4 regions of the Streptomyces sp. NPDC047853 genome follow, and region 3 is predicted to be linked to each of the others. Evidence: riboswitches for the same ligand, from Rfam matches in the RefSeq annotation. Region 3 holds a riboswitch; each other region holds the start of a gene.

The links. A riboswitch is a leader RNA that binds a small molecule or an ion and turns the genes downstream of it on or off. The one in region 3 is predicted to bind cyclic di-AMP.
Region 1: it holds a riboswitch for cyclic di-AMP, as region 3 does, so the genes downstream of both, ACGF5T_RS00385 (transglycosylase SLT domain-containing protein) here and ACGF5T_RS31045 (M23 family metallopeptidase) in region 3, are expected to answer to the same signal.
Region 2: it holds a riboswitch for cyclic di-AMP, as region 3 does, so the genes downstream of both, ACGF5T_RS09135 (transglycosylase family protein) here and ACGF5T_RS31045 (M23 family metallopeptidase) in region 3, are expected to answer to the same signal.
Region 4: it holds a riboswitch for cyclic di-AMP, as region 3 does, so the genes downstream of both, ACGF5T_RS35840 (LysM peptidoglycan-binding domain-containing M23 family metallopeptidase) here and ACGF5T_RS31045 (M23 family metallopeptidase) in region 3, are expected to answer to the same signal.

Annotation. Positions count from the first base shown of each region.
Region 1 covers NZ_JBIDCI010000001.1:77,547-85,309, forward strand. Annotated here, with positions in the region: gene ACGF5T_RS00370 (glycosyltransferase) at 1-94, opposite strand, end outside; gene ACGF5T_RS00375 (GNAT family N-acetyltransferase) at 123-1,187, opposite strand; gene ACGF5T_RS00380 (HAD family hydrolase) at 1,472-2,281, shown strand; gene ACGF5T_RS00385 (transglycosylase SLT domain-containing protein) at 2,369-2,860, opposite strand; cyclic di-AMP (ydaO/yuaA leader) riboswitch at 2,866-3,030, opposite strand; gene ACGF5T_RS00390 (polyprenyl synthetase family protein) at 3,773-4,783, shown strand; gene ACGF5T_RS00395 (DUF2092 domain-containing protein) at 5,144-6,361, shown strand; gene ACGF5T_RS00400 (ABC transporter ATP-binding protein) at 6,414-7,400, shown strand; gene ACGF5T_RS00405 (ABC transporter permease) at 7,387-7,763, shown strand, end outside.
Region 2 covers NZ_JBIDCI010000003.1:490,127-497,889, forward strand. Annotated here, with positions in the region: gene pkaE (serine/threonine protein kinase PkaE) at 10-1,500, shown strand; gene ACGF5T_RS09115 (SurA N-terminal domain-containing protein) at 1,705-2,352, shown strand; gene ACGF5T_RS09120 (nucleoside triphosphate pyrophosphohydrolase) at 2,530-3,516, shown strand; gene ACGF5T_RS09125 (cytochrome P450) at 3,606-4,874, shown strand; gene ACGF5T_RS09130 (transglycosylase family protein) at 5,017-6,048, shown strand; cyclic di-AMP (ydaO/yuaA leader) riboswitch at 6,231-6,397, shown strand; gene ACGF5T_RS09135 (transglycosylase family protein) at 6,401-7,132, shown strand; gene eno (phosphopyruvate hydratase) at 7,415-7,763, shown strand, end outside.
Region 3 covers NZ_JBIDCI010000023.1:17,225-24,987, forward strand. Annotated here, with positions in the region: gene ACGF5T_RS31040 (pitrilysin family protein) at 1-927, shown strand, start outside; cyclic di-AMP (ydaO/yuaA leader) riboswitch at 1,116-1,280, shown strand; gene ACGF5T_RS31045 (M23 family metallopeptidase) at 1,293-2,057, shown strand; gene ACGF5T_RS31050 (GntR family transcriptional regulator) at 2,294-2,989, shown strand; gene ACGF5T_RS31055 (HPr family phosphocarrier protein) at 3,133-3,414, opposite strand; gene ACGF5T_RS31060 (GNAT family N-acetyltransferase) at 3,614-6,628, shown strand; gene ACGF5T_RS31065 (DUF5998 family protein) at 6,691-7,287, shown strand; gene ACGF5T_RS31070 (nucleotide pyrophosphatase/phosphodiesterase family protein) at 7,287-7,763, shown strand, end outside.
Region 4 covers NZ_JBIDCI010000041.1:157-7,919, forward strand. Annotated here, with positions in the region: gene ACGF5T_RS35820 (MBL fold metallo-hydrolase) at 1-1,152, opposite strand, end outside; gene ACGF5T_RS35825 (carboxymuconolactone decarboxylase family protein) at 1,320-1,904, shown strand; gene ACGF5T_RS35830 (TetR family transcriptional regulator C-terminal domain-containing protein) at 1,960-2,619, shown strand; gene ACGF5T_RS35835 (SGNH/GDSL hydrolase family protein) at 2,672-3,457, opposite strand; gene ACGF5T_RS35840 (LysM peptidoglycan-binding domain-containing M23 family metallopeptidase) at 3,721-4,698, opposite strand; cyclic di-AMP (ydaO/yuaA leader) riboswitch at 4,703-4,860, opposite strand; gene ACGF5T_RS35845 (tyrosine-protein phosphatase) at 5,284-6,081, shown strand; gene ACGF5T_RS35850 (DUF6126 family protein) at 6,091-6,213, opposite strand; gene ACGF5T_RS35855 (XRE family transcriptional regulator) at 6,210-6,848, opposite strand; gene ACGF5T_RS35860 (aspartate aminotransferase family protein) at 6,913-7,763, opposite strand, start outside.

The DNA of each region.
Region 1 (7,763 bases), on a different contig from region 3:
CGAGGTCCAGCTCGGCGACCTGCACCGGCCCGATGCTCAGGAACTCCGCGATCTCCCGCTGTGTCTCCTGCCGCGCACGCCGTACACCGGCCATGCGCCCACCCCCTCGTGGTTGCCCTTGGTCATGACCGGCGCAGCCGGGCCGCGCCCCTGAGCGTCCGTACCGCCAGCGAGGCCAGCCGGGGACGGTCGCGCACGAAGCCGTGCGCGCGGCGGGCCGGTTCGCGGCCGAGCCGGTGCAGCGCGGCGCCCGCCCCCGGGCGCGTGGCGGCGCCCTCGTACACGGGCATGCCACCGGTCCTGAGCGCGTCCTTGTACTCCGCCGCACCCCGGCCCAGGTCCAGCATGCCGATCCCCCCGGCGGCGGCCGCCTCGGCCATGCGCAGATGCAGGACCAGCCCCGGCGAGTACTTGGCGAAGGACGGGTCGTACGCCGGGAACCAGCAGGCCAGGACCGTCGCCGAACGCAGCCCGAAGTGGGCGGCGACCGGCCGGCCGCCGGCGTAGAGCACGGACAGCGTGCCCGTGCACTCCGGTGCCCGGGTCTCGGCCAGCCGGGCCACGAGCCGGGTGATCCACTCCCGCGCGAACCGGTCCCGGCGCCCCGTCCTGCGGTACTGCGCCGACTTCCACTCCATCAGCGTGCGCAGGGCGGCCGGCTCGCGCTCGTCGAACACGAAGCGCACCTCCCCGACCTGGCGGCCGAGTCTGCGCTCCTTGGCGAGCGTGGTCTTCAGGAACTTCGGCGACCGGACGCGCAGCGTGCCCTCGTACGCCTCGTACCCCTGCGCCACGTCGACGACGTACGTGGTGTGTTCCTCCGCCGCGAACGGGACGAACAACGCCTGGTCCGCCTCCAGGTTGTCGAAGGCGAAGCTCGACAGGGAACAGGCCCTGAGCAGCCGGCGGGTGTCCGGGACGAGTCCCTCGCGCAGCACCGCGCCCTGGCAGTCCGAGACCCCGAGCCCGATCGCCCGGCCCTGGCCCAGCGCACCGCGCTCGTGCGGCAGGAAACCGGCCGCCTCGCCGCCCTCGTACACCACGGCCACCCGCGCCCGCGGCCGTACCCGGCCCACGACGTCGGTGAACTCCGGCTCCATGAAGGGATTGCGGGGCGCCGTCGACTTGGCGCGCAGCTCCCGCCAGTGCTCCCGTTCCCCCTCGCCCAGCTCCTGTGGCCTGAGCACGCGCACACGTCCGCCGTTCAACCCGACCCCCCGATCAAGTCCCCCTGGACAGAAGGAAGGTACCCCCCGGGGGGCCCGGCCGGTAGGCGGCGGGCCATCTTGTTGCCAATCGGTGCACAGGCCTTGAACCGGCCTTAGGGGAGATGTGCCAGGTTCCGGACACGAACGTGCGTCCTCGCGCGTACTTGCGCCCTACTCGTACGCACTTGTGCCGTACTCGCGCGTCCTCGTTCGGATGCGGTCGCGGGTGAGTCGGACAGGTCCGGTGTCCGTATTCTCTGATCATGGACCGCACCGCGTATTCACTCGTCGCCACCGACCTCGACGGCACGCTGCTCCGCGGCGACGACACCGTCTCCGACCGGTCGCTGGCCGCGCTGGCACGGGTGGCCGAGGCGGGTGCGCGGCACCTGGTGGTGACCGGCCGGCCGGCCCCCCGGGTCCGGTCCCTGCTCGACCGTCTCGGCTGCACGGGGCTCGCGGTGTGCGGACAGGGCGCGCAGGTGTACGACGCCGGCGCGCACCGGATGCTGTGGTCGGTCACCCTGGACCGGGAGCTGGCCGAGACCGCGCTCGGCAAGATCGAGGCCGAGGTCGGGCAGGTGCACGCCGCCGTCGACCAGGACGGCGTGGACGGCCTCACGCTCATCGAGCCGGGGTACCTCATGCCCCACCCGACGCTGCCCGCGGTGCGGGTCGAGCGGCGCGACGAACTGTGGGAGGCGCCGATCAGCAAGGTGCTCCTGCGCCATCCCGACCTCGGCGACGACGCGTTGGCGGCGACGGCGCGCGCGGTGGTCGGCTCCCTCGCCACGGTCACGATGTCCGGGCCCGGGACGGTGGAGCTCCAGCCGTGCGGCATCACCAAGGCGACCGGCCTGGCGCTGGCCGCCGAACACCTCGGGCAGAGCCGGCGGCGGACGATCGCCTTCGGCGACATGCCCAACGACATCCCGATGTTCCAGTGGGCCGCCCGCGGTGTCGCCATGGCCGACGCCCATCCCGAACTCAGGGCGGTGGCGGACGAGGTCACCCTCACGAACGAGGACGACGGCGTGGCCGTCGTCCTCGAGCGGATCTTCGGTACCTCCTAGCGCGGCCGCCGCCGCGGGGGGCACCCCTTTGTGCGAGTCCGTACGAGCCGGTACGAGTCACTACGACTCACTACGACGCGGTACGGCTCAGTACGCGCCGAAGACGTTGTCCATCGAGCCGTACCGGTCGGCCGCGTAGTTGCAGGCCGCGGTGATGTTGGCGACCGGGTCGTACGGGTCCCAGGAGGTGCCGGGCACGTGGTACGCCTGGAAGGTCGGGTCGATCACCTGGAGCAGGCCCTTGGACGGGGTGCCGTTGATGGCGTTGATGTCCCAGTTGTTGATCGCGAGCGGGTTGCCGGAGGACTCCCGCATGATGTTGCGGTGGATGCCCTCGTAGGAGCCGGGGATGCCGTGCTGCGCCATGACGTCCAGCGACTCGCGGATCCAGCCGTCGAGCGTGTTCGGGTACGTGGTCGCGGCGGTGGCGGCGGCCGGGGCGGCGGCCGGGGTGGCCGCGGACGCGCCGGTGGCGCCGATGAGCGGCAGGGCGAGCACGGCGGCGCCGGTGCCGGCGACGGCGAGCTTGCGGGCGATGCGGGCGGTCCGGGTGTGACGGTTCTGACCGTTGGCAGACATGCTTGAGTCCCTCTCCTTACGCCTGCGAGGTGAGCTGTCGGGTTCGGGCGGGGAGGTGCCCGGCCGCGCCCTGACGGGTGCGGCTTCACCCCGAGCCGCTCCGGTGGTGACCGGTGCGGCGACTTACCTGGGTCCCCCGCTCCTGCCTGCGAGTTTGTTGGTGGATGACTGTGCGTTCGGGCGGTGGCAGGATTCGGCGTCCGCCCGACAGGCCGGGAACGTATGCGAGAGCACATGTCCGGAACAAGTGCAGGAATCACCCAACGCGCCTGTTGACCTTGATCTGGGGCGTTTGAGGTGCTTGATCCTTTGCGTCTGCCAAGCCTCAACTGGCTTGCGGGGCAAAGGGAGGGCGCAGTCGGCGACGCGGTTGCTCACAGGGGGGACGGAGTGAGCCAACTCACGGGACTCAATAAGAGCGGCAAATCGGGCATTAATCCCAACTATGCGCCAACCGGCCGTGGGTGGGGAGTGCGGTGCGGGACGGCTCGCCGGGCGGCTGCCGCTCGGACGGCACCGGCCTTCGCGCGCTCCCCTCATGGGGGCCGCCCTCCGCGCCCCGTCCCGTCCGGTGTTCCCGTGCGCCGTGCGGGCATCCGTTCGGCACGGGAGGGGGTGTGCCGAGTGGGTGACGTTCTCGGAGTGCGGGCCGTTGGGAGGGGTGATGGGATCTTCCGTGGCGGCTCCCGGTCCGCTCGTGTTCCGGGCCGCGTCCCTCCAGCGATGTCGATCAATATCTGCTCATATCGCCTGATCAAAAACTTGCCGCGCATGATCCGATACCGACCGGCCTGTAACGGTGGGCGCTAGCGGTGATCGAAACGTGACCGGATACGCTGACTTGAGTGGTGGCAGCGACCTATCGACAAACCAGGTAATCGCCAGTAGACACCAGCAGACAGGAGACCCCTCGTGACCGTCGTCGGGCCGTTCGGGCTGAGCGTGCGGGACCAGGCTCTGGAAGCCGATGTCCAGGCCGGATTGGTGGCTGTCGAGGAAGGGTTGCTCGAGGCAACCAAGAGCGAGGTGCCCTTCATCACGGAGGCCGCCCAGCACCTGGTGCGGGCGGGAGGCAAACGGTTCCGCCCGTTGCTGGTGATGCTCGCGTCCCAGTTCGGCGACCCCTACGCCCCCGGCATCGTGCCCTCGGCGGTCGTCGTGGAGCTGACCCACCTCGCCACGCTGTACCACGACGACGTGATGGACGAGGCCGCCGTACGGCGCGGCGTGCCCAGCGCGAACACCCGCTGGGACAACTCGGTCGCGGTCCTCACCGGCGACTTCCTGTTCGCCCGCGCCTCCCAGATCCTCGCCGACCTCGGCCCCGAGGCGGTCCGTGTGCAGGCCCTGGCCTTCGAGCGGCTGGTGACCGGCCAGATCCTGGAGACGGCGGGCCCGCAGGACGGCCGGGACCCGGTCGACCACTACCTGGACGTGCTGGGCGGCAAGACGGGATCGCTGGTGGCCGTCTCCTGCCGGTTCGGCGCGATGATGTCCGGCGCCGACGAGACGGTCGTGGACGTGCTGACCCAGTACGGCGAGCGGCTCGGGGTCGCCTTCCAGCTCGCGGACGACGTCCTGGACATCGCCTCCGACTCCCACGAGTCGGGCAAGACACCCGGCACCGACCTGCGGGAGGGCATTCCGACCCTCCCGGTGCTGCGGCTGCGCGAGCGGGCGGCCCGGCTGGGGCTGGCCGAGGACGTCGCCCTGTGCGAGCTGCTGGACTCCGACCTGAGCGACGACGCCCGGCACGCGGAGGCGCTGCGCCTGCTGCGCGCCCACCCCGCGCTGGAGCAGGCGCGCCGGGACACCGTCCGGTACGCCGAGGAGGCCCGGGCGGCGTTGGCCCCGCTCAAGGAGTGCGACGCGAAGACCGCGCTGGTGGAGCTGTGCGAGGCCGTGGTGCACCGGGCCGGCTGAGCCTCGCCGGCCGGGTCGGCGCCGCCACGCGTGCCGGCGCCGGTGTCGCCGCCCGGTAGGGGCCGCCCGTGAGGGCCGGCCCGGAGCGGGTCGGCGGCGCACCCGCTCCCGCGGGGGGCGTGTACCGGAGGGTGCACCCCACCCCTACGGGCCGGGGGAGTCGCCGCCCCTGCGTGTCATCCCGCAGGAGTACGCGGAGTTGAGCCCGCGGTCTGACGCTTCCGCCCGGCGTATTTGGTCAGATGGTCACCACGGAAAACACCAATCCTCACCGATTCGGGTGAGAATGGCGGCTCACGGGTGAGAGAACGAGTGCGAGGTCGCGAGACAGCCGCCGCCGACGACGGAGGTAGGGCACACATGGCACCGATCGATTCCGACGACAACACGACCGCCGCCGGGGAGGGCGAGGAGACGCGCGCCGGACGGCGAAAGGCCGCGCGGTACGTCGTCCCGGTCGCGGTGATGGGAGTGGCGGCCGCGACGATCGGCCTCGTCCCCGCGCTCGCCGACTCCGGGGACCCCGACCTCCCGAAGATCACGGCGGAGCAACTGCTGCAGAAGATCGCCGCGTCGGACGTCGAGCAGCTGTCCGGCACCGTCAGGATCAGCACGGATCTGGGCCTGCCGGACCTCGGCGGCCTGGAGAGCGGCCTGCTGTCCGGGATGTCGGGTGGCCCCGGCGCCGGCGGCGACGAGGACGGCTCCGCGGCCGACCCGTCGGCCAAGCTCACCGGGCTGGTCTCCGGCACCCACACGCTGCGGGTCGCCGCCGACGGCCCCGACCGGCAGAAGCTGTCCCTGCTGGAGAACGCCGCCGAGTACAGCCTGATCCACGACGGCAAGGACGTCTGGGGCTACGACAGCGCGTCCAACGAGGTCTTCCACTCCACCGCCCCCGAGACCACCGGCCAGCGGGAGAAGGAGATGCCGGTCACCCCGAAGGACTTCGCCGACCAGGCGCTCGAGGCGGTCGACGACACCACCTCGGTGACCGTGGACGGCACCGCGCAGGTGGCCGGCCGCGATGCCTACCGGCTGGTGATCAAGCCCAAGCAGTCCGGGTCCACCGTCGGTGCCGTCACCGTCGCGGTGGACGCCGGGACCGGTATGCCGCTCAAGTTCACGCTGACCCCGGCGAGCGGCGGCGCCGCCGTCGTGGACGCGGGCTTCACCCAGGTCGACTTCGCGAAGCCGGACGCGTCGACGTTCGACTTCACCCCGCCCAAGGGCGCGAAGGTCACCGAGGGCGACGAGGCGGCCGGGGCGCCGGAGCGGGAACACCGGGCCGGGGGCGGTCTCGCCGAAGGGGCGGACGGCCTGAAGGTCATCGGGGAGGGCTGGAACGCGATCGCCACCTTCGACACCGGTGGCCAGGGCGGCCTGCCCACGGCTGCCGCGGGCGGTGGCCTCGGCGGTTTCCTCGGCTCCTTCGGCGACCAGGTCAAGGGCGACTTCGGCACCGGCACGGTCTTCAAGACCCGCCTGGTCAACGCCCTGATCACCGACGACGGGCAGGTCTACGCCGGTGCCGTCACCAAGGACGCGCTGGTCGAGGCGGCCGACGCCGCGAAGTAGCGGCACCGCCGCCCCCGTACGACAGGAGCCCGTACGACAGGAGAGGGAGCCGATGGCCCGACCGGCCGCCGCGCAGCCGAAGCGCCCGGACCGGGGGAGCGTGGAGGACGCCGTCATCGCCACCCGCGCGCTGACCAAGCGCTACGGCGGCGGACACCTCGCCGTCGACGGTCTGGACCTGACCGTCCCGGCGGGCAGCGTCTTCGGCTTCCTCGGCCCCAACGGCTCCGGCAAGACCACCACCATCCGGATGCTGATGGGGCTGATCGAGCCGACCTCGGGGACGGCGCGCGTGCTGGGCCGGCCCGTGCCGCGCGCCGCCCGCACCGTGCTGCCCCAGGTCGGCGCCCTCATCGAGGGCCCCGCCCTGTACGGCTTCCTCTCCGGCCGCGACAACCTGCTGCGCTACGACGCCGCCGACCCGACCGCCGACCCGCGCACCCGGCGCGAGCGCGTCGCCACGGCGCTGGACCGGGTCGGCCTCGGGGCCGCCGCCGGCAAGAAGGCGAAGGCGTACTCGCTCGGCATGAAGCAGCGGCTCGGGCTCGCCGCGGCACTGCTCCAGCCGCGCCGCCTGCTCGTCCTGGACGAACCGACCAACGGCCTCGACCCCCAGGGCATGCGCGAGATCCGCGCCCTCGTGCGCGAACTGGCCTCCGACGGCACCACCGTCTTCCTCTCCTCCCACCTGCTGGACGAGATCGAGCAGGTGTGCACGCACGCCGCCGTGATGGCCCAGGGGCGGCTGATCACCCAGGGCCCGGTCGCCGACCTGGCGGCGGGGGCGCGCGGCCGGCTGGTGGTGACCACCCCGGACGCGGGGGAGGCCGCGCGGGTGCTGAAGGAGCAGGGGGCCGCGGACGTGCTGATCGCCGAGGACCGGGCGAGCGCGGAGCCGCCCCCCGACCGCGACCTCGCCGATCTGAACGCGGCGCTGGTGTCGGCCGGGGTCCGGGTCCGGGGCTTCGCGGTGGAGCGGGCCTCGCTGGAGGACGCGTTCGTGGCGCTCACCGGGGAGGGTTTCGATGTCGCGGGCTGAGACGCCGAGTGCGGTGCGTGCACCGAGCCCGCTGTGGACCTTCGGGCTGCTCAGCAGCGAGCTGGGGATCACCTTCCGGCGCTGGCGCACCCTCGCCCTGCTGGGCGTGCTGGCCGCCGTGCCGGTCCTGGTCGGCATCGCCGTGAAGATCGAGACGAGTGACGGCGCGTCCTTCGGCGGCGGCGGAGGCGGAGGCGGCGGTCAGGGGCCGGCCTTCATCTCGCAGATCAGCAACAACGGTCTCTTCCTGGTCTTCACCGCGCTCGCCGCGACCCTCCCGTTCTTCCTGCCGATGGCCGTCGGTGTCGTCGCGGGCGACGCGATCGCCGGCGAGGCGAGCGCGGGCACGCTCCGCTACCTGCT
Region 2 (7,763 bases), on a different contig from region 3:
CGGTACGAACTGTCCACGCTCATCGGACAGGGCGGCATGGGCCAGGTCTGGACGGCCTACGACCGACGGCTCGACCGGCGCGTGGCGGTGAAGCTGCTGCGCCCCGACAAGGTGGCCGGCCAGGAGGCCGAGGAACTGCGCCGCCGGTTCGTGCGCGAGTGCCGGGTGACCGCCCAGGTCGACCACCCCGGCCTCGTCACCGTGCACGACGCCGGCAGCGAGGGCGAGGAGCTGTTCCTCGTCATGCAGTACGTCGACGGCGCCGACCTCTCCGACCACCTCGCCGAACACGACCCCTACCCCTGGCAGTGGGCGGTCGCCGTGGCCGCGCAGCTGTGCGCCGTCCTGAGCGCGGTGCACGCCGTGCCGATCGTCCACCGCGACCTCAAGCCCCGCAACGTGATGGTGAAGCAGGACGGCACCGTCACCGTCCTCGACCTCGGCGTCGCCTCCGTCATCGACGCCGACACCACCCGTCTCACCCACACCGGCACCCCCATAGGCTCGCCCGCCTACATGGCGCCCGAGCAGGCGATGGGCGGCGCCGTCGGCCCCTACACCGACCTCTACGCACTCGGTGTCCTCCTGCACGAACTGCTCAGCGGAGACGTCCCGTTCGCCGGTTCCACCGCCCTCGGCGTCCTCCACCGGCACCTGTACGAGCCCCCGCTGCCCGTACGCCGCCTCCGCCCCGAGGTCCCCGAGGCGCTCGAAGCCCTGGTCCTGCGCCTGCTCGCCAAGGACCCGCAGCACCGCCCCGCCTCCGCCCAGGAGGTCTACGAGCACCTGGCACTGCTGCTGCCCGCGCGCTCCATGCCCACCGGCGGGCCCCTCGACCCCACCCGCCCCTTCGTGCGCCCGCACGCCCCCTGGCCGGACCTGGCCCGCACCCCCGCGCCGCAGCCGACACCCGTCCCGCCCGTCGTCGAGGCCGAGAAGCCGGACGTCGCCCGAGCCGTCGACGACGTCAAACGCCTCCTCGGCGAGGGCCGCATCACCCAGGCCGTCGACATCCTCGGCGCGATCCTGCCCGTCGCCGCGGCCCAGCACGGCGAGCGCTCCCCGGTCGTGCGCACCCTGCGCAAGCAGTACGCGGCCACCCTCCTGGACGACGGCCAGTACCGGCGTGCCCTGCCCGAGCTGCGCCGCCTCGCCGACGAACGCGCCGCCGAGGCCGGTCAGGCCGACCCGCAGTCCCTGCGCCACCGCTACGACGCCGCCCAGTGCCTGGAGCAGCTCGGCGAACCGGCCGCCGCTCTCGCCGAGTACCGCGCCCTGCTGCCGTACTACGAGAACCAGTACGTCGCGGGCGACCCCGACCTCGCCCACGACGTCCGCCGCCGCATCGGACACCTGCTGCTCGCCCTCGGCGACCGCGCCGCCGCCCACGAGACGCTGGTGCGGCTGCTGCACGACGTGGAGCGCCTGCACGGCCCCGGCCATCCGGTGGCGGCCGAGGTCCGGCGCACCCTCCAGTGGCTCGGCCAGGTACGCGGCTGACGACCGAGCGCCCTCCCCGGCGGACGGCGTGCCCTCCCCGGCGGACGGCGTTGCCCTCCCCGGCGGACCGCGCGGACGGCGCGGCGGTGCCCGAAGTCCCGGTGAATCGTTGGTCGAATGGGTTGGCCAGAGCCGGGCCACTGCCTACCATCGATCATCGCAAGACTTTGTGCACCGTCGCACAATCTCCAACGGGAGGCTTCCTTGCACCGCCGCCGTCGCACCGCGCTCCTGCTCACCGCCGCGATCGCCGCCGCGGCGCCCCTGCTCACCGCCTGCGGCAACGACGCGCATCCGGGAGCGGCGGCCGTCGTGGGCGACCAGCGGATCACCGTCGCCCAGCTGGAGAACCGCGTCGACGAGGTGCGCGAGGCGCAGCGGGCCGCCGTCCCGGACGACACCCAGTACCAGCAGGTCGTCGCCCGCACCGGCACCCTCACCCGCGACACCCTGCACAGCATGGTCCTGGACCGGGTCCTGCACCGCGCCGCCCAGGACGCGGGGGTGACCGTCAGCCGCGGTGAGGTGCAGAAGATGCGCGGCGGACTGGAGGAGCAGGCCGGCGGCGCCAAGGAGCTGGAGACGGTCTGGCTGCAGCAGTACGGTGTCGCCCCCGAGCGCCTCGACGAGAACCTCCGTCTCCAGCTGGAGGCCCAGAAGCTCGCCGAGAGCCTCGGCACCGACACCAGCCGTCCCGAGTTCTGGCAGGCCCTGTCCAAGGCCTCGGCCAAGCTCGACGTCGACCTCAATCCGCGCTACGGCGACTGGGACGTCCAGAAGAGCAGCCGCGTCGACGCGAAGACGCCGTGGCTGCGGGAGATCACGGCACAGCGCTCCCAGCAGACGGCGTAACGGTCCTGCGCGGGGCCTGCCCACCGACGGACAGGCCCGGGCGACCACGCGGCGGAGAACCGGCACGGGCACCCCGTGCGGACACGCCGGGTGGGCACCGCCCTGTGGACAGCCTTTGTGGACAGCCCCTGTGGACAACTCAGGGCGCCGTCAGCCGCGTGCGTTACGTTTCTGATCGTGAACGCAATCAGCGCCGACGCCGCTCCCGGCACCGCCCCCGACCCCGGCCGCATCGTCCTGCTCACCACGAGCCATCGCGTGGCCCCCGGCCTGCTGTCCTGGCCCGCCTGGCAGGCCCTGCGCACCGCCGACCGCGTGCTGTGCGCCGACGCGGCGCACCCGCAGCTCCCGTACCTGCGCGAGGCGGGCATACGGGTCGACGAGGGGGCCCCGACCGCCGAGGAGCTGGTCGCGGCCTGCGCCGGCGGCCGGACCGTGGTGGTCGTGGCGACCGGTGAGGGCGACCCCGCGCTCACCGACGGACTGGCCCGCCTCGCCGGCTCCGGCCGCCTGGCCATGCCCGACCTGGAGCTGCTCCCCGCCTCCTACGACCTCCCGGGCGCCCGCCTCCTCGACCTCGTGCAGGTCATGGACCGCATCCGCGTCGAATGCCCCTGGTCGTCCCGGCGGACCCACGAGGGCCTGGCCAAGTACGCCATCGAGGAGGCGTACGAGCTGGTCGAGGCGATCGAGGACGGCGACCGCGACGAACTCCGCGAGGAACTGGGCGACGTACTCCTCCAGGTCGTGTTCCACGCCCGCATCGCCGAGGAGGACCCCGACGCCCCGTTCTCCGTGGACGACGTGGCCGGCACCATCGTCAGCAAACTGATCCACCGCCACCCGCACGTCTTCGGCGACGAGACGGCGACCACCCCCGAGGAGGTCAGGGAGCACTGGCTGCGCACCAAGGCCGCCGAGAAGCAGCGCACCTCGGTCACCGAGGGCGTCCCGCTCGGCCAGCCCGGCCTCGCCCTCGCCGCCAAGCTCGCCTCCCGGGTCCGCACGGCGGGCCTCACCGTCCCCCTTCCCACCGGCGAAGGTGTCGGTTACGAACTCCTCGCCCTCGCCGCCCGCGCCGAGTCCGAGGGCACCGACCCGGAGGCGGCCCTGAGAGCGGCGGCCCGCACCTACCGGGACGCGATCAGGGAGGTCGAGGGGTGACCGGCCACCCGCCCCGACCCGGCCACCCCGGACGCCCGCCCCACCCCGGCCACCGTGCCCCCGGTGCCACCGAGGGCCCGGCCCCCGAGCTGTTCACCTGGGAGTTCGCGAGCGACCCCTACCCCGCGTACGCCTGGCTGCGCGAGCATTCCCCCGTGCACCGGACGCGGCTGCCCAGCGGCGTGGAGGCCTGGCTGGTGACCCGGTACGCCGACGCCAAGCAGGCCCTCGCCGACCCACGGCTGTCCAAGAACCCGGCCCACCACGACGAGCCCGCGCACGCCAAGGGCAAGACCGGCATCCCGGGGGAGCGCAAGGCCGACCTGATGACCCATCTGCTGAACATCGACCCGCCGGACCACACCCGGCTGCGCCGACTGGTCAGCAAGGCGTTCACCCCGCGCCGGGTGGCGGAGTTCGCGCCCCGCGTGCAGGAGCTCGCCGACGGGCTCATCGACCGGTTCGCCGCCACCGGCAGCGCCGATCTCATCCACGAGTTCGCCTTCCCGCTCCCCATCTACGCCATCTGCGACCTGCTCGGCGTACCCCGCGAGGACCAGGACGACTTCCGGGACTGGGCGGGCATGATGATCCGCCACGGCGGGGGGCCACGGGGCGGGGTGGCGCGGTCGGTGAAGAAGATGCGGGGCTACCTCGCCGAGCTCATCCACCGCAAGCGCGCGGCGCTGACACCCGAGCCCGGACCCGGTGAGGACCTCATCTCCGGCCTCATCCGCGCCTCGGACCACGGGGAGCACCTCACCGAGAACGAGGCCGCGGCCATGGCCTTCATCCTGTTGTTCGCGGGTTTCGAGACCACGGTGAACCTGGTGGGCAACGGGACGTACGCCCTGCTCACGCACCCGGAGCAGCGGGCCCGTCTCCAGTCGTCCCTGGCCGACGGCGAACGCGCCCTGCTGGAGACCGGAGTGGAGGAACTGCTGCGGTACGACGGCCCGGTGGAGCTGGCCACGTGGCGCTTCGCCACCCGGCCGCTCACCATCGGCGGGCAGGACATCGCGGCGGGCGACCCCGTCCTCGTCGTCCTCGCCGCCGCCGACCGGGACCCGGAGCGGTTCACGGACCCGGACACCCTGGACCTCTCCCGCCGGGACAGCCAGCACCTCGGGTACGGCCACGGCATCCACTACTGCCTGGGCGCCCCGCTCGCCCGGCTGGAGGGGCAGACCGCGCTCGCCACGCTCCTCACCCGCCTGCCGGACCTGAGCCTCGCCGCCGACCCGGCCGAACTGCGCTGGCGCGGCGGGCTCATCATGCGAGGTCTGCGCACCCTGCCCGTGTCGTTCACACCGGTCGCACCGGCGAACGGGAGCGTTGCGTCGCCTCCGCAAAAGTGACACGCGCTCAACTTTGTGATCTTCACGTGATCTGCGCGGCATGAACTTGTGACAAGCGATCATCTGCCTATACGTTCACGGATCAACGTGGCCCCCAGTCTCACGGCCACGCGATCCTCGCTGTCTCGTGAAAGGTCGTCGCATGCTCTCCGGGAACGGTCGTCACCGCCGCCCCCGCCAGGCACCCGCCCTGGTCGTCGCCGCCGGAGTCACGGGCTCCGCCATCGCGATCCCGCTTCTCGGCGCCACCGGCGCGCACGCGGCCGACGGGGCGAACTGGGACCGGGTCGCCGAGTGCGAGACCGGCGGCGCCTGGAGCCAGAGCAGCGGCAACGGCTACTACGGCGGGCTGCAACTGTCCCAGGACGTCTGGGAGCAGTACGGCGGCCTGGAGTACGCGTCGAGCGCCGATCAGGCCAGCCGCTCCCAGCAGATAAGAATCGCCGAGAAGTTGCGCGCGGACCAGGGCATCGCCGCCTGGCCGACCTGCGGCCTGCTCGCGGGCCTGGGCAACGACTCGGGTTCGCCGGCCGGCGGCACGGGTGCGGCGGAGGAGGGTCCGTCGCAGGGGTCGGACGACGCGGGGACGCCGAAGGCTCCCCGGTCGACCGGGGCGTCCGGCACCGGCTCGTCCGGCTCGTCCGAAGAGTCCGAGCGGGCCTCCGGGGTCTCGCCTTCGTCCCCGCCCCCGGCCACGCCTGACTCCCCGTCGACCGAACCGGACGAAACGGCCAAGGCCGACACGGCGCCCGGAACCAGCCCCTCGGCGACCGCCGACCCGCAGGAGTCCGACAGGTCGTCCGCAGCCACCACCAAGGGTGACGAAACGGACAAGGCGGGCCAGAGTGCGGGCTCTTCGGCCCTCACCGACACCGCGGGGTCCGGCGCCGGCAAGCACCGCGGCGACCGCGCCGAGGAGGGCGTGGAGGAGGGCCGCGGGACCGACGCGTCGGGGCGGCATGCCTCGCGCGGTGAGGACGAGGCGCGAGAGGTCGTCGACGGCTCGTACACCGTCCGTTCCGGCGACAGCCTCTGGGGCATCGCCGACTCCCTTGAGCTCGACGGCGGGTGGCGCTCGCTGTACGTCGGCAACGAGGAGGTCGTCGGCGCCGACCCGGACCACATCCTGCCCGGTCAGACGCTCATGGTCGGGGGCGAATCGGGCCAAAAGTAGGGGGAGTTCGCGTCACGGTTCGGGGCCTATGTCCGATTTGGATCACGTGAGACATAGCTCTCAGAAGCCGTGATCGTCTTTGAAAATCCGGCGAGCGCGTGTCTACGGTCATGGTCGCTCGCCATCGCGGGCCCCGGCTGCCGCAACGCCGAATCCTGCCAGCGGCCGTCCGGGAACAGTCGTCGCGTCAAGCGCCGCAGGCAGGAGCGGGGGACCCAAGGTAAGTGCCGCACCGGGCAGTCGAGCCGGAGCGGCTAGGGGTGGAGCCGAGTTCCGCGAGGAACCCGGCCGGGCAACTCAACCGGCCCGAACCCGACAGCTCACCTCGCAGGCGTCGGTGAGGGGATCAACCATGCTGTTTTCCGGCAAGGGCAAGCACCGTCGCCCGTCCAAGGCCACCCGAGTCATCGCCGTCGCCGGTGTCACCGGTGCCGCCGTCGCCGCCCCGCTGATGGCGGCCGGCAACGCCTCCGCCGCCACCGCCTCCGAGTGGGACGCCGTCGCCCAGTGCGAGTCCGGTGGCAACTGGTCCATCAACACCGGCAACGGTTACTACGGCGGTCTGCAGTTCTCCGCCTCCACCTGGGCCGGCTACGGCGGTACGCAGTACGCCGCGACCGCCGACCAGGCGAGCAAGTCGCAGCAGATCGAGATCGCCGAGAAGGTGCTCGCGGGCCAGGGCAAGGGTGCCTGGCCGGTCTGCGGCACCGGCCTGTCGGGCGCCGCGTACACCGGTGGCGGCTCCACCGAGAGCCAGGACAGCGGTTCCGCGCAGGGCTCCGGCAGCTCCGAGAGCCAGAGCAGCGGCTCCACCGCCGACCGCTCCACCGAGCAGAAGGCCTCCCGCTCCGAGGAGCGCCCGGCCGCCGAGAAGCCGGCCGAGAAGAAGACCGTCACCACCCCGACCGGCAAGAAGGTCGAGAAGGGCGACGGCGAGTACAAGGTCGTCAAGGGCGACACCCTCAGCTCGATCGCCCAGGAGCACGACGTCAAGGGCGGCTGGGCGAAGCTGTTCAAGCTGAACGACGACATCGTCGACGAGGCCGACCTGATCTACCCGGGCCAGCAGCTGCACCTGAAGTAAGCGGCGGCCCCGCCTGCTCCCGTCCCGGCGCGTGTTCCCCCGTACGCGCCGGGACGGGTTTTTCACGCCCCCGTCCCGCCCGCGCCGCCGTCCCCGGGGCCGCGGGTGTTTCCGGAAACGTCTTTGTTCCGTTCGGAAACAATTTACTCTCGGTTCTGTCCAGCGGGTGGGCGATCGGCTGGCCGATCGCCCGGAGCCGGTTAGGCTCGGTCCCGCAGAGCCGCTGCGGTCCTGTGGACCCGCGCGTCACACCGAAGCGTCACATTGAAGAAGGAGATGCTCGTGCCGTCCATCGACGTCGTCGTAGCCCGGGAAATCCTGGACTCCCGAGGCAACCCCACGGTCGAGGTCGAGGTCGGCCTCGACGACGGCAGCACGGGTCGTGCCGCCGTTCCCTCCGGCGCCTCCACCGGCGCCTTCGAGGCCATCGAACTCCGTGACGGCGACCCGGCCCGTTACCTGGGCAAGGGCGTCGAGAAGGCCGTCCTGGCCGTCATCGAGCAGATCGGCCCGGAGCTGGTCGGCTACGACGCCACCGAGCAGCGCCTGATCGACCAGGCCATGTTCGACCTGGACGCCACCGACAACAAGGGCTCGCTGGGCGCCAACGCCATCCTCGGCGTCTCCCTCG
Region 3 (7,763 bases):
CTGGCCAACCCCGCCCGCCGGGCCGCCAAGGAGCTCTCCAAGGAGCTGTTCCCGGCCGGGACGCGCATGTCGCGCCCCCGCCAGGGCACCGAGGAGACCGTCGCGAGCATCGACTCCGCCGCCGTACGCGCCTTCTACGAGAAGCACGTCCGGCCCGCCACGGCCACCGCCGTGGTCGTCGGTGACCTCACCGGCGTGGACCTCGACGCGCTGCTCGGCGAGACGCTGGGCGCGTGGACCGGCTCCGCCGCGGAGCCCCGTCCCGTGCCGCCGGTGACCGCCGACGACCGGGGCCGGGTCGTCATCGTGGACCGCCCCGGCGCCGTCCAGACGCAGCTGCTCATCGGCCGCACCGGCTCCGACCGGCACGACCGTGTGTGGCCCGCCCAGGTGCTCGGCACCTACTGCCTCGGCGGCACCCTCACCTCGCGTCTGGACCGCGTCCTGCGCGAGGAGAAGGGCTACACCTACGGGGTCCGGGCGTTCGGGCAGGTCCTGCGCTCCGCGCCCGACGGGACCGGCGCCGCCATGCTGGCCATCAGCGGCTCCGTCGACACCCCCAACACCGGCCCGGCCCTGGAGGACCTGTGGACGGTGCTGCGCAAGCTCGCCGAAGGCGGGCTCACCGACGCCGAGCGTGACGTCGCCGTGCAGAACCTGGTGGGCGTGGCGCCGCTGAAGTACGAGACGGCGGCCGCCGTCGCGAGCACCCTGGCCGACCAGGTCGAGCAGCACCTGCCCGACGACTACCAGGCGACGCTCTACCGCCAACTCGCCGCCACGGGCACCGTGGAGGCCACGGCGGCGGTCGTGAACGCCTTCCCGGTGGACCGTCTGGTGACGGTCCTCGTCGGCGACGCGGCACAGATCAAGGAGCCGGTCGAGGCGCTCGGCATCGGTGAAGTCACCGTGGTGGCGGCCGAGTAGCGGTACGCGCGTGGGGCCCTGGTGACCGGAGTGTCACCAGGGCCGCCGTTTGTCCGAATTGGGGGAGAGGCTGCCTGTCTGCGCTGTGGCATGCGCTACAAAAAGCCGGTTGCGTTTGAGGATTGAAGACAACCGCGTTTAGCGTCTTCCGGGCTGTTCGTCAGGCAGTGCGCCGCACCCGCGGCACCGGACAGTCATCGCCGAGTCCCCGTACGGCGCGAGCCAGGGGAGCCGGGGACCCACCGTAGTCCCTGGGGTGAATCGGACGCCCGCGCGTGCCGCGAGGGGGTCCGTAGGAGACCTTCCACCTCCGAACCCGTCAGCTAACCCGGTAGGCGAGAGGGAAGGAAAGGACCAGCCACTACATGGCGTTCACGCGCGCCGCCGGCAAGCACCGCCGTCCCGGCCGGATGCACCGCACCACCGCCCGCGCGGCGGGTGTCGCGGCCCTCGCCACCACCGGCGTCGTCGGCACCCTCGCGGCTCCGGCGCTCGCCGCCGAGCCCCAGGTGGAGCAGAGCGGGCTCACCCCGGTCATCAGCATCGGCGACTCCCTGGCCGACGAGATCGACGCCCAGGCCGCCGCGCAGAAGCAGGCCGCCCTGGACGCCGCCGCCCGTGAGGCGGCGCAGGAGGCCGCGCGCGAGCGGGCCGCCGAGGCCGCCCAGGAGGCGCGCGAGGCCAAGGAGCGCGCCGCGCGGGAGGCGGAGCGCAAGCGCCTCAACACCTTCGTCACGCCGATCACCGCGTCCTACGTCTCCACCGCCTACCAGGCCGGCAGCTCCCTGTGGTCCTCCGGCAGCCACACCGGCATCGACTTCCACGCCTCCACCGGCACCTCCGTGCACGCGGTCGGCGTCGGCACCGTCGTCGAGGCCGGCTGGGGCGGGGCGTACGGCAACCAGGTCGTGCTCAAGATGCACGACGGCACGTACACGCAGTACGGCCACCTGTCGTCCATCGGTGTCTCGGTGGGCCAGTCGGTCGACGCGGGACAGCAGATCGGCCTCTCCGGCGCCACCGGCAACGTCACCGGACCGCACCTGCACTTCGAGGCCCGTACGAGCCCCGAGTACGGCTCGGACCTGGACCCCGTCGCCTACCTCCGCTCCCACGGCGTCAACGCCTGACGGCGGCGCGCACATCTGACGACGGCGTGAACGTCTGACGAGCGACGAACGGCACGCGAAAGCCCCGGCTCCCCGAGTCGGGGATTTCGCATTTCCAGGGTGTTCCCGGCGTGGCCGTTGTCCAAAAAGTGTCCATGAAATCCACATCGCCGTCGGAATTCCCGCCGCATTGGCCTAGAGTCGCTGAACACGCGTCAATCGTCGACGTTTCCCGGGGATGAAGGCGGAGGTCGGGCATGCGCATTCCGGCGCACTCGGTGTGCACGGCGATCCGGGACGACATCGTCTCCGGTGTCCACGGGCGCGGCAGCCGCCTCACCGAGGAACTCCTGGCCCGCCGCTACGGCGTCTCCCGCGTCCCCGTCCGTGAGGCACTGCGCACGCTGGAGGCGGAGGGGTTCGTGGTGACCCGGCGGCACGCGGGCGCGTGCGTCGCGGAGCCGACCGAGCGGGAGGCGGCCGACCTGCTGGAGACGCGCACGCTCCTCGAACCCCTCGGCGCGTCCCGGGCCGCCCGGCGCCGCACCGAGGCGCATCTCAAGGTCCTGCGCGGCCTGGTGCGGCTGGGCCAGGAGCGTGCCAGGCAGGGGAGCAGCGACGATCTGCGCTCGCTGGACGGCTGGTTCCACGAGACCCTCGCCCAGGCCGCCGGCAGCCCGTCCCTGACGGCGTTGCTGACCCAGCTGCGCCACAAGATCGCCTGGCTGTACGCCGTGGAGGCCGCGGCCGACCCGGTGGAGTGCTGGGCGGAGCACGGCGCGATCGTCGACGCGGTGGCCCGGGGCGACGGCGAGCGCGCACGGGCGCTCATGACGCTGCACGCCGAACGATCGGCGCCGGCGCACCGCCTGCGCTTCGCCGTCGAAGGCGAGGCGGCGGACCGTGTGAGGAACCCGCAACGTGCCGTAAACATCTCGGGTCTGCGTTATTAACATGAGCGCCGTATACAAAGACAGGGGAATTCGGAGGGCTCGTTTCTGCTGCCCGTGAAAAGCGAATCCACCCCCGGGAGTGGTGCAAGAGAAAGGCCCGCCCGGAATTCCGGGCGGGCCTTTCTCGGCGGTGCTGCCGTCGGTCAGACGGTCTCGGGAAGCTCTTCGAGACCCTCGGCGACGAGCTTCGCAAGCCGCTCCAGGGCGGCGTCCGCGCCCTCGGCGTCGGAGGCGAGCACGATCTCCTCGCCGCCCTGGGCGCCGAGGCCGAGGACGGCCAGCATGGAGGCCGCGTTGACGGGGGAGCCGTCGGCCTTGGCGATCGTGACCGGGACGCCTGTGGCCGTGGCGGCTCGGACGAAGATGGAGGCGGGGCGGGCGTGGAGACCCTCGGCCCAGCCGACGTTGACGCGGCGCTCAGCCATGTGATGCTGCCCTTCAGGTGTTCAGGGGTCTGATGTTGTCTAGACCACTCTTGTCTAGACCAGTTTCCCACATCGTGAAGCGTCCCGGGACGGCTGTGCGCAGCCCCGCGTGGTCGTCGGACCGCGGCCTCGGCCCGACCTTCCGTCCTGCACAGACTGCCTCGCGCCGTTGTCGTACGCGAGCCGTACTCTGGGGCCCATGCAGACCTCGTCGGACCGGCACGAGTACCCCGCCCACTGGGAAGCCGACGTGGTGCTGCGCGACGGCGGCACCGCGCGCGTCCGCCCCATCACCGTTGATGACGCCGAGCGCCTGGTCAGCTTCTACGAGCAGGTCTCCGACGAGTCGAAGTACTACCGCTTCTTCGCGCCGTACCCTCGCCTGTCCGCCAAGGACGTCCACCGCTTCACGCACCACGACTTCGTGGACCGGGTGGGACTCGCGGCCACCATCGGCGGCGAGTTCATCGCCACCGTACGCTACGACCGGATCGGCGCCGGCGGAACACCCGCCTCCGCGCCGGCGGACGAGGCGGAGGTCGCCTTCCTCGTCCAGGACGCCCACCAGGGGCGCGGCGTGGCCTCCGCGCTGCTGGAACACATCGCCGCCGTCGCCCGCGAGCGGGGCATCCGTCGCTTCGCCGCCGAGGTGCTGCCCGCCAACACCAAGATGATCAAGGTGTTCAGGGACGCCGGGTACACCCAGCAGCGCAGCTTCGAGGACGGCGTGGTCCGCCTGGAGTTCGACCTCGAACCGACCGACCGCTCCCTCGCCGTGCAGTACGCGCGCGAGCACCGCGCGGAGGCGCGCTCCGTCCAGCGGCTGCTGCAGCCCGGCTCCGTGGCGGTCGTCGGCGCCGGCCGCACCCCGGGCGGCGTCGGGCACAGCGTGCTCGGCAACATCCGCGACGCGGGCTACACCGGCCGGCTGTACGCCGTGAACAAGGCGCTCCCCGAGGGCCAGGACGCGCTCGACGGGGTACCGGCCCGCCGCTCGGTGCGCGACATCGACGGGCCCGTCGACCTCGCCGTCGTCGCCGTGCCCGCCGAGCACGTTCCCGACGTCGTCACCGAGTGCGGTGAGCACGGCGTCCAGGGCCTGGTGGTGGTCACCGCCGGGTACGCCGACAGCGGCCCCGAGGGACGCGAACGCCAGCGCGCACTGGTCCGGCAGGCGCGTACGTACGGCATGCGGATCATCGGGCCCAACGCCTTCGGCATCATCAACACCTCCTCGGACGTGCGGCTCAACGCCTCCCTCGCCCCTCAGATGCCGCGGCCCGGCCGGATCGGCCTGTTCGCCCAGTCCGGTGCCATCGGCATCGCCCTGCTGTCCCGGCTGCACCGGCGCGGCGGCGGGGTCACCGGCGTCACGGGCGTGTCGACCTTCGTCTCCTCCGGCAACCGCGCCGACGTCTCCGGCAACGACGTCCTCCAGTACTGGTACGACGACCCGGAGACCGACGTCGCCCTGATGTACCTGGAGTCCATCGGCAACCCCCGCAAGTTCACCCGCCTGGCCCGGCGGACGGCGGCCGTCAAGCCGCTGGTCGTGGTGCAGGGGGCCCGCCACGGCGGGACGGCACCGCAGGGGCACGCCGTACGGGCGACGCGTCTCCCGCACGCGACGGTCTCCGCGCTGCTGCGGCAGGCCGGTGTGATCCGGGTCGACACGATCACCGACCTGGTCGACGCGGGCCTGCTGCTCGCCCGGCAGCCGCTGCCCGCCGGACCGAGGGTGGCGATCCTGGGGAACTCGGAGTCACTGGGCCTGCTGACGTACGACGCGTGCCTCTCCGAGGGGCTGCGGCCGCATCCTCCCCTGGACCTGACGACGGCGGCCTCGCCCGACGCGTTCCACGCCGCCCTGTCCCGGGCGCTGGCCGACGACACCTGCGACGCGGTGGTGGTCACCGCCATCCCCGCGGTGGGCGAGGGCTCCGCAGGGGACGCCGCGCTGGCGAGGGCCCTGCGGTCGGCGGCGGCCGCGGTGCCCGCCAAGCCGGTCCTCGTGGTGCACGTGGAGCTCGGCGGTCTCGCGGAGGCCCTGTCGGCGGCGGCCAGCACGGCGCCGCAGCCCCCGCCGCCCGCGGACGCACGGGCGGCGACGCCCACCGCCCCGCAGGCTGCCGCGCCCCTCGACCGGCAGACGGCCCCGTCGACCGCCGGGGACCGAGCGGCGCCCTCCGGACCCGCGCCCGCCCCCGGGGAGCCGGTGACGCCCCTGCCCGCCGAACCCCGGACGGGCGCGCCCGACGGGCCGCGGACGTTCCCGCCCGCCGCCGCGGGCGCCGGAGGCTCCGTGCAGTACCCGCCCGCCGCCCACGAGCCCGCCGAGGCACCGGAAGGGCCCCACCTCATCCCCGCCTACCCCGCCGCCGAACGCGGCGTGCGCGCCCTCGCCCAGGTGGTCGCCTACGCCCAGTGGCGGCGCGACGCCGCCGACCCCGGCAAGGTGCCGGAGTACGAGGACATCGACGAGAAGGGCGCCGCCGAGCTGATCGCCGGGAACCTCGCGCGCGGGCAGGGACTCACGCTCGACACCGAGGAGACCTGCGCGCTGCTCGGCAGGTACGGCATCCGCGTCCACCGCGCGCTGCCCGCCCCCACCCCCGACGACGCCGCGGCCGCCGCGCGGACCCTCGGCTACCCGGTGGCCCTCAAGGCCACCGCACCGCACCTGCGCCACCGCGCCGACCTGGGCGGCGTACGCCTGGACCTCGCGGACGAGGAGCAACTGCGACGGGCGTACGCGGAGTTGACCGAGCTGTTCGGGACGCCCGCGGAGCTGCGTCCGGTGGTGCAGGGCATGGCACCGCGCGGCGTCGACACCGTCGTACGGGCGGTCATCGACCCGGCGGCCGGCGCGGCGCTCTCCTTCGGTCTCGCCGGGGCGGCCACCCAGCTGCTCGGCGACATGGCGCACCGGCTGATCCCGGTCACCGACCGGGAGGCCGGCTCGCTCATCCGCTCGATCCGCACGGCACCCCTCCTCTTCGGCTGGCGCGGCTCGGCCCCCGTCGACTCCGCCGCCCTGGAAGAGCTGCTGCTCCGGGTCTCCCGGCTGGTCGACGACCACCCGGAGGTCGTCGCGGTCACCCTGGAACCGGTCGTCGTCGCCCCGCGCGGCCTGAGTGTCCTCAGCGCCTCCGTCCGCCTCGAGCCCCCGCCCGCCAGGGACGACCTGGGCCCGCGCACCCTGCCGGCGTACTGACCGCCCACGGCCCGGGAGGGGCGCCGTACGAGCGTGCCGCGCAGTCAGTGCGCCCCCGTAGGATGGAGGGCATGGCCAAGACCAGTACGACGACCCAGGGGCTGCGAGCGGCGATCGAGCGCAGCGGCTACTACCCGGCCCTCGTGGCCGAGGCGGTGGAGGCCGCCGTGGGCGGCGAGCCCGTCCGGTCGTACCTGGTCCATCAGGAGACGACGTTCGACCAGAACGAGGTGCGCCGGCACGTGACCGTGCTCGTGCTCACCGGCAACCGCTTCATCGTCAGCCACACCGACGAGCAGGCCGCCGACGACACCTCCCCGACGCCGTACGCCACGACCTCCACGGAGTCCGTCAAGCTCGGCCGGATCTCGTCCATCGTCGTCAGCCGCGTGGTCGCCAACCCGGAGCAGTACAAGCCCGGCACGCTGCCCCGCGAGATCGTGCTGACCATCGGCTGGGGTGCGGTCTCCCGCCTCGACCTGGAGCCCGCCGCCTGCGGCGACCCCAATTGCGAGGCGGACCACGGCTACACCGGCAGCTCGACGGCCGACGACCTCAGCCTGCGCGTCAGCGAGGCCGGGGACGGCCCGGAGACGGTGCGCCAGGCGCTCACCTTCGCGCAGGCCCTCTCCGAGGCGACCGCGGACTCCTCCCGCTGATGGCACAGCCCGCAGCCTGGGACACCGCCCCGGAACCGCTCCCCGTCGACTCCGCCCCCGTACCCGAGTACGGCGCCGGTTCGCTCGCCGACCTCCTGCCCACCCTGGCCGCCGGTCTCGGCGTCCCCGGCATGACCGCGAGCATCACCGAACTGACCCCGGCCGACCGGAACTGCGTGTTCCTGATCGACGGGCTCGGCTGGGAACAGCTGCGGGCCCACCCGGAGGACGCCCCCTTCATGAGCGCGCTGCTGAGCAGCTCACGCGGCGGCACCGGACGGCCGATCACCGCCGGCTACCCGGCGACCACCGCGACCTCCCTCGCCTCCGTCGGCACCGGTCTGCCCCCCGGCGCCCACGGCCTGCCCGGCTACACCGTGCGCGACCCGGCCACCGGCCAGCTGATGAACCAGCTGCGCTGGCGGCCGTGGACGGCGCCGGCCGCCTGGCAGCCGTACCCCACCGTCTTCCACCTC
Region 4 (7,763 bases), on a different contig from region 3:
GGCCACGCCCTCAGTGCTCCGGGGACGGCGCCACGGACGCGGGATCGGCGGCGACACCGCACGCCACCACGGCTCCCCCGGCAGCTCCCCCGCCGGCTCGAACGGCTCACCGGGGCGGGGGGACGCCACCGCCTGACCGACCTCCTCGGCCGCGTCCCTCGTCCACTCCCCCGGCTCCGCCCACGCGTGCGGCGCCAGGTTGAAGGTGCCCCAGTGGATCGGCAGCAGGGCACCGCCCGGCCGGCCTCCCTGGAGGTCGAGGTGGGCGCGCAGGCCCTCCTCGGGCGTCATGTGGATGTCCGGCCAGAAATCGGAGTACGCACCCAGCTGGATCATCGTGGCGTCGAACGGGCCGTGGGCGGCGCCGATCTCCCGGAAACCGTCGAAGTAGCCCGTGTCCCCGCTGTGGTAGATCCGGTGCTCCGCGCCGACGACGACCCAGGAGGCCCAGAGGGTGTGCTGGGTGTTGCGCAGGCCGCGTCCGCAGAAGTGGCGGGCCGGGGTGGCGGTGAGGGTGAGTCCGCCGACGCGCGTCGACTCGTGCCAGTCCAGTTCGCGCAGCCGGCCGGCGGACACGCCCCAGCGTTCGAGGTGCGCGCCGACGCCGAGCGGCACGGCGAAGAGGGTGTCCGTGCCGGCCAGCGCCTTGATCGTGGGCATGTCCAGGTGGTCGTAGTGGTCGTGGGAGATCACGACCACGTCGACCGGGCCGAGCGCGGCCAGGGGCACCGGGACCGGGTGCAGGCGCTTGGGGCCGGCGAAGGGGAACGGGGAGCAGCGCTCGCCCCAGACGGGGTCGAAGAGCACCCGCTGCCCGTCGATCTCGGCGAGCACGCTGGAGTGCCCCATCCAGGTCAGCCGCAGTCCGGTGGCGGGCGGGCGGGCGAGGTCGGCCAGCGTGGTGGCGTGCACCGGGACCGTGCCCCGCGGGGCACGCCTGCCCCGCGACTCCCGGTCGAAGTAGGTCTTCGCGAACTCGCGGGCCGAGCCGGAGGGGCGGGTCCGGGCGGTGCCCCCGGGATTCTGGAAGACGCCGTCGCGGAAGTGCGGCGACCTGCGGATGCGCGCCATGCGCTCACCGCTCGGGTCCGCGCCGAAGGCGGCGGGCCGCGGTGCGCTGAGCCCGGCGCTCGGGGAACGGAAACCGGCCACGGTACCTCCAGGTGGAGTAGGTCAGGCTCTCATTATCGTCTCGTCCGACATCACCACGAACGCCGGATGTCACATCCGCGTTCCCTCCCTCCGTCGTACCGGTGAGGGCGCCCCGCCGGAGCGCCCGCCGCACAGCGGCACGACCGACGGTCAGGAAGGCGGCCCCCATGGCCCGCGTATCGCTCACCCCTCCCCGGACCCTCCTCCTGCGCTTCGCGGAGTGGTACTCCCGGCGCACCTACGGCAAGGTCCTCGACCCCGCCAGGGCGCTCGCCCACAACCCGCGTGTGCTCCTCGGCGACCTGCGCTTCGAGCAGTCCGTGGCCAAGTGGAACAAGCTGGACCCCGACCTCAAGGCGCTCGCGGTGATGGCCTCGGCGGCCTCGATCGGCTGCTCCTGGTGCATGGACTTCGGCCACTGGGAGAACGCCGATCGGGGCATGGACCGGCGCAAGCTCCACGACGTGCCGATGTGGCGGGAGAGCGACGCCTACACGCCGGCGGAGCGGGACGTCATGGAGTACGCCGAGGCGATGACGGCGACCCCTCCCACCGTCGACGACGACCTCGCCGCGCGGCTGCGGACCCGGTTGGGCGAGCCCGCGTTCGTGGAGCTGACCGCGATGGTCGCCGTCGAGAACCTGCGCTCCCGGATCAACGCGGCGCTCGGCCTGACCAGCCAGGGCTTCAAGGACTCCTGCGACCTTCCCGAAGCGGGGCGCGGCGGCGTGGCCGGGGCCGCCGCCGGCTGACCGGCCGGGCCTGCGGCCGCCACCGCACGTCCGGGGCCTGTATAGGGTGACGGGCGTGGCGAGAGTCCGGTTGAGTGTGGCGGAGCGGCGCGAGGAGTTGCTGCGCGCGGCCATCGAGCAGATATCGGCGCGGGGGGTGGCGGCGCTGCGCATCGCCGACGTGGCCGCCGCGCTCGGCGTCAGCAACGCGTTGGTGCTCTACCACTTCTCCACCAAGGAGAAGCTGGTCGCCGCCGCGTTCACCCACGCCGCCGAGGACGATCTCGCTCATCTGCGCAGGCTGCTGGGCCGCCGCACGTCGGCGCTGCGCCGGCTGCGGGCGGCCGTACGGTGGTACGCCCCCACCGGGCAGGCCAAGGGCTGGCGGCTGTGGATCGAGGGCTGGGCGGTGGCGCTGCGCGAGCCCGCGCTGCGGAGCGTCACGCTGGAACTCGACCGCCAGTGGAAGGCGGCGATCGCCGCGGTCATCGCCGAGGGCGTGGCCGCCGGGGAGTTCCGCTGCTCCGCGCCCGAAGCCGCCGCGCTGCGTCTGACCGCGCTGCTGGACGGACTGGCCGTGCAGCTGACCTCGTACGGGGGCTCGGTGTCGCGGGCCCGGGCCCAGGAGTGGATGGACGAGGCCCTCGCCCGGGAACTGGGTCTGGAGCGGGAGGCCTTGACGACGCCCCGGCGCCGGCCCGGCCCGTCCCCCGCCGGCGCGACCGGGACCCCGTAGCCCGGGCCCGCCGGACGGCTGACGCGGAACGCGAGACGGCGATCTTCCGCCCTCAGGCCACCGTCGCGATCCGCCCCCTGATGTCCTCCGCCGAGAGCGTCCCCTTGGCGATCACGTGGTCGCCCGAGGACTCGCCGCGCAGCCGGCGGCCGATCCACGGGACCAGGAACTCGCGGGCCCAGTGGACGTCGTCCCGGCGGACGTCCAGGGTGCCGCGCGGCGGCAGCGGGGGCCAGGGCTGGTCGGGGTCGGCCGGGACGGGCAGGCCGAGGATCTGGCCCGCGCGCAGCGCCACGCGCGTGTGGCCCTCCGGCGACAGGTGCAGCCGGTCGGCGTCCCACGCCCTGCGGTCCTGCACGGTCCGGAGCGACCACAGGTCGAGCACGGGGCAGCCGTACCGGTCGGCGATGGCCCGGACGTGCCCGTTGTACGTGGCGATCTTGCCGCGCAGGCGCCTGAGGACGGGCACCCCGCGGGTGTCGAAGCCGGTCGTCACCAGCACCGTGCCGGCCGCGGCGGTCAGCGCGGCCACCGCCTGCTCGAACCGCTCGGCCACCTCGTCGGGGTCGGTACCGGGCCGGATGATGTCGTTGCCGCCCGCACAGAACGAGACCAGGTCGGGGGCGAGTTCGACGGCCCGCGGCACCTGCTCGGCCACGATCCGGTCGAGCAGCCTGCCGCGTACGGCGAGGTTCGTGTACGTGAAGTCGCCCTCGGGGCGCCGGTCCGCGAGCAGTACCGCGAACCGGTCGGCCCAGCCGACGAACGACCCGTCGGGGCCCCGGTCTCCGACGCCCTCGGTGAAGCTGTCCCCCACCGCCACGTACGACCCGATCACTGTTCCGTTGTCACTCTTCGAATCGTCTGCCACGTCGGCCCATGATTCACCTTCGAATGTGACCTACGCGACCGTAGAAAGGGTTGACGGGCGGTGAGAAAGACCACGCCTAAAGTATTCGCCAATTCAGGAATACGCGCGGTCCGGATACGCCCGGTCCGGATACGCCACGTGCGGATACACCGCGTCCGGATACAGCGAAGGCCGGACCCGGGGATCGGGGTCCGGCCTTCGGTGGCGCGGGAGGGCGCGTCAGTTCCTCGTCAGAGGGAGACGCCGTGGGAGCGCAGGTACGCGACCGGGTCCACGTCCGAGCCGTAGTCCGGGGTGGTGCGGATCTCGAAGTGCAGGTGCGGGCCGGTCACGTTGCCGGTGGCACCCGAGAGGCCGACCTGCTGACCCGCCGTCACGGACTGGCCCGCGGAGACGGAGAGGGAGGAGAGGTGGGCGTACTGGGCGTAGTGGCCGTCGGCGAGCTGGATGACGACCTGGTTGCCGTACGCGCCGCCCCAGCCCGCGGAGACGACGGTGCCCGCGCCGACGGCCTTGAGGGAGGTGCCGGTCGGGACGACGAAGTCGGTGCCGGTGTGGTAGCCGCTGGACCACATGCTGCCGGTCTGGTGGTACGGGGTGCCCAGGGTGCCGCTCGGGACGGGCGACACGAAGCCGCTGCCGGCGGACTGGGTGCTCGTGTTCGAGGACGCCGAGGAGTCCGAGGAGTCGGCGGAGCTCTTCGCGGCCTCCGAGGCCTTCTCGGCCGGCTCGGCCTTCGCGGGGGCCGGCTTCTCGGCCGCGGCGGGCTTCTCGGCGGCCGGCTTCTCCGACGGGGCGGAGGAGGACGGGGCCGAGGACTGGGCGGCCCGGCCGTCGACGGCGAGCTTCAGACCGGGGTGGATCAGCGACGGGTCCGAACCGACGGCCTCGCGGTTGTCCGCGTAGAGCTTCTTCCAGCCGCCGTCGACGTCCTGCTCGTCGGCGATCTTCGAGAGGTAGTCACCGCTCTTCACGGTGTACGTCCGCGCGTCCCCGTTCTTCTCCGCGCCGGCGGCCTTCTTCGTCGACGCGGCGACGGACTGCACGGACTGCACGGGCTTCTCGGAAGCGGACTGCGCGGGAGCGGCGTGGGCCCCGGCGGCGCCCATCAGCGGAAGCGCGAGCGCGGCGCCACCGGTTCCGGCGACGGCGATGGCACGGGTCAGGCGCATGGCCCTGGTACGGCGGTGCTTACCCTTGGCGGGCATGGCGAATTCCTCTCCGGCGCCTGCGAGGTGAGCTGTCGGGTGCGAGCTGGAGATGCCCGGCCGCGTCGGGACGCGGCTTAACCCCAAGCCGTTCCGGGAACCGGAACAGGCAGTTCTACCTGTGGGTCCCCCGCTCCTGCCGTGTACGGGTGGTCGATGAGTGCGGGCTCCGGTCGGCGGCAGGATTAGGCGTCCGTCCGGATCGGTGGTGAACGTAAGCGACCAGGACGCGCAGCGACAAGCGACAGGTTGCGCCGACCGGTGTTCCAAATGATCCTTTGTGGGAATCGTCGGTCACCCTCCGTCGAAGCGCGCCACGTCGACTCGGGTAAAGGTCCTTGAAAATCGGCCGCATTACGTGGACATGCCAGGCAACGCACCGTCACGGATATGACGCTGCTCACGCGCCGTACCTCCAGCCCCTTTTATTTCCGCGCCAGTTGGAACCAAAGCGCCAATACGGACAGAAGGCGCAGATGCTCCACTGTCGGACGTCCCGGCCACCGAAGTCGCGGGACCGTGCCGTATCTTCGAGTGAAGCCCGGCGGCGAGCAGCGCCGACGGGGCGGAGTGGGAGGAGCCCCCGTGACGCAGCAGGTCCCGTCGACCGAACCCGAGCTGGCCGGTGTGCGCAACTTCCGTGACGTGGGCGGCCTGCCGACCGTGGACGGACGGCGGGTACGACAGGGAGTGCTGTTCCGCAGCGGTCACCTGGCACACGCCACCGGAGGGGACGCCGCGTTCCTGGCCTCGCTGGGCCTGCACACGATCTTCGACTTCCGCAACGCGGCCGACCAGAAGCTCGAAGGGCCGGACATCGAGCTGCCGGGCGTGCGCAATGTCAACCTGCCGCTGAGCGACCCGGCCGACGGTGCCGAGTTCTGGAAGATGGTCCGCGACGGCGACCTGGACCAGCTCCGCGAGATCCTGGCCGGCGACAAGGGCGCCGAGCGGATGATCGGCTCCTACCGCCTGATCATCAAGGAGCGCACGGCGGAACACTCACGGGTGCTGCACGCGCTCGCCGAGGACAGCGTCCCGGCCCTGATGCACTGCGCGGCCGGCAAGGACCGCGCGGGCCTGTCGATCGCGATCACCCTCCTCGCCCTGGGCGTCGAGCGGGACGCCATCGTCGAGGACTACCTGAAGTCGAACGCCACGCACCGCCGCTACAAGGTGCGTCGCAGCAGCTCCGCCGCCTCCGCCTACTCCCCCGAGGTCATGGAGCTGCTCAGCCCGCTGTTCGACGCGCGCGCCGAGTACCTCGCGGCGGCCCTGGAGACCGTCGAGCAGACCTGGGGCGGAGTCGACGCCTACCTGGAGCAGGGCCTGCGGATCACTCCGGAGACCCGGGAGCGGCTGCGCGAGCGGATGCTGGACTGAGGGGTCCGCTCACCGGCTGCCGGCCCCCACCTCGAAGAGCAGGTAGATGAAGGCCGCGAAGAGGTGCCCCACCACGAGGTAGATGAAGAGCCGCACCCACACGGCCCGCGGAAACCTGTCCTGCATCTTCATGGCATCTCTCCAGGGGTGGGGTGGGGCGGCGTGGTGGCCGGTCCCAGGCAGAGCGCCGCCGACGGGCTCTGCAGCAGCGTGTGGACGAAGAGCAGCTCGACGCCGTCGGCGTCCTGGGCGGCGATCCGGTGCGGGGTCAGCGAGTCGAAGTGCGCGCTGTCGCCGGGACCGAGCCGGTGCACGGTCTCCCCGAGGCGCAGCCGCAGCCTGCCCCGCAGCACGTGGAGCCACTCCTCACCGGGGTGCACCCGCACGATGTCGCCCTGCGACCCGTGCGGCACGCGGACCCGCAGGGCCTGCATACCCCGGCCGGACCCACCCGCCTGCCAGTACGTCCAGCCGCCGGCGGACGTCGGCTCCATCGCCTCGGCGCGCACGACGGCGTCCCGGTCCGCGGCCGTCTCGCCGAGCAGTTCCGAGACGGTCGTACCGTAGACACGGGCGAGGGAGAGCAGCATCGGCAGCGAGGGCTGCCGCTGCCCGGTCTCCAGCCGGGAGAGGTGGGCGGGCGACAGCCCGGCGGCACGGGCCGCCGCCTCCAGGGTGAGGACGGCCCGCCGCCGCAGTTCGCGCAGCCGGGGTGCGACGGCGGCGACCGATCCCTCGGCCGGGTCCGTCGCCTCGGAGGAGTTCATGCTCCCATTCAGCCCGAGGATTGCCTCACGGACAAGTTTGTTGCCTGTGAGGCAAAAACCCGGCTCAGCGGTTGGCCACCGCCTGCCGGACCAGGGTCTTGCCGAAGTCCCACATCAGGCCTCCGCCGCTGTGCGCGTCCTCCATCACCTCGGTGAAGGCGTCGACGAACCGGTCCGCGTCCGAGGTGTCGATGATCAGCGGCGGAATCAGCTTGATCACCTCCAGGTGGTCGCCGGACACCTGGGTGAGGATCCGGTGCCGCTGCAACAGCGGCACCACCACCATCTGTGCGAACAGCCCCTTCCTGGCCGCCTGCAGCATCGTCCAGCGGCTGCGCAGCCTGAGTGACCGGGGACGGCCGAACTCGATGCCGATCATCAGCCCCCGGCCGCGCACGTCGGCGAGCAGCTCGTAGCGGTCCACCAGCTCCGCCAGCCGGGACTTCAGGCGCTCCCCCACGGCGGCGGCGTTCGCCACGATCTCCTCGTTCTCCATCACGGAGAGCACCGCGAGCCCGGCCGCCATGGCCTGCGCGTTGGACCCGAAACTCGCCGAGTGGACCTGCACCCGGTCCATCGAGGAGTAGACCTTCTGGAAGATCCAGTCCTTGCCCAGGGTGGCGCCCACCGGCACGTAGCCGCCCGACAGCGCCTTGGCCACGCACACCAGGTCGGGCTCGACGCCGTCCTCGTGCTGGAAGGCGTAGAACGTCCCGGTCCGGCCCAGGCCGGTCTGCACCTCGTCGGCGATCAGCAGTGCCTTGTGCCGGTGCAGCAGTTCCTGCGCGGCGCGCAGGTAGCCGGGGGGCGCCTCGTGCACGCCCTTGCCCTGGATCGGCTCCACGACGAGCGCGGCCACGTCCCCGCGCCGCAGCTCCCGGGCCAGGGCGTCCAGGTCGCCGAGCGGGACGGCGG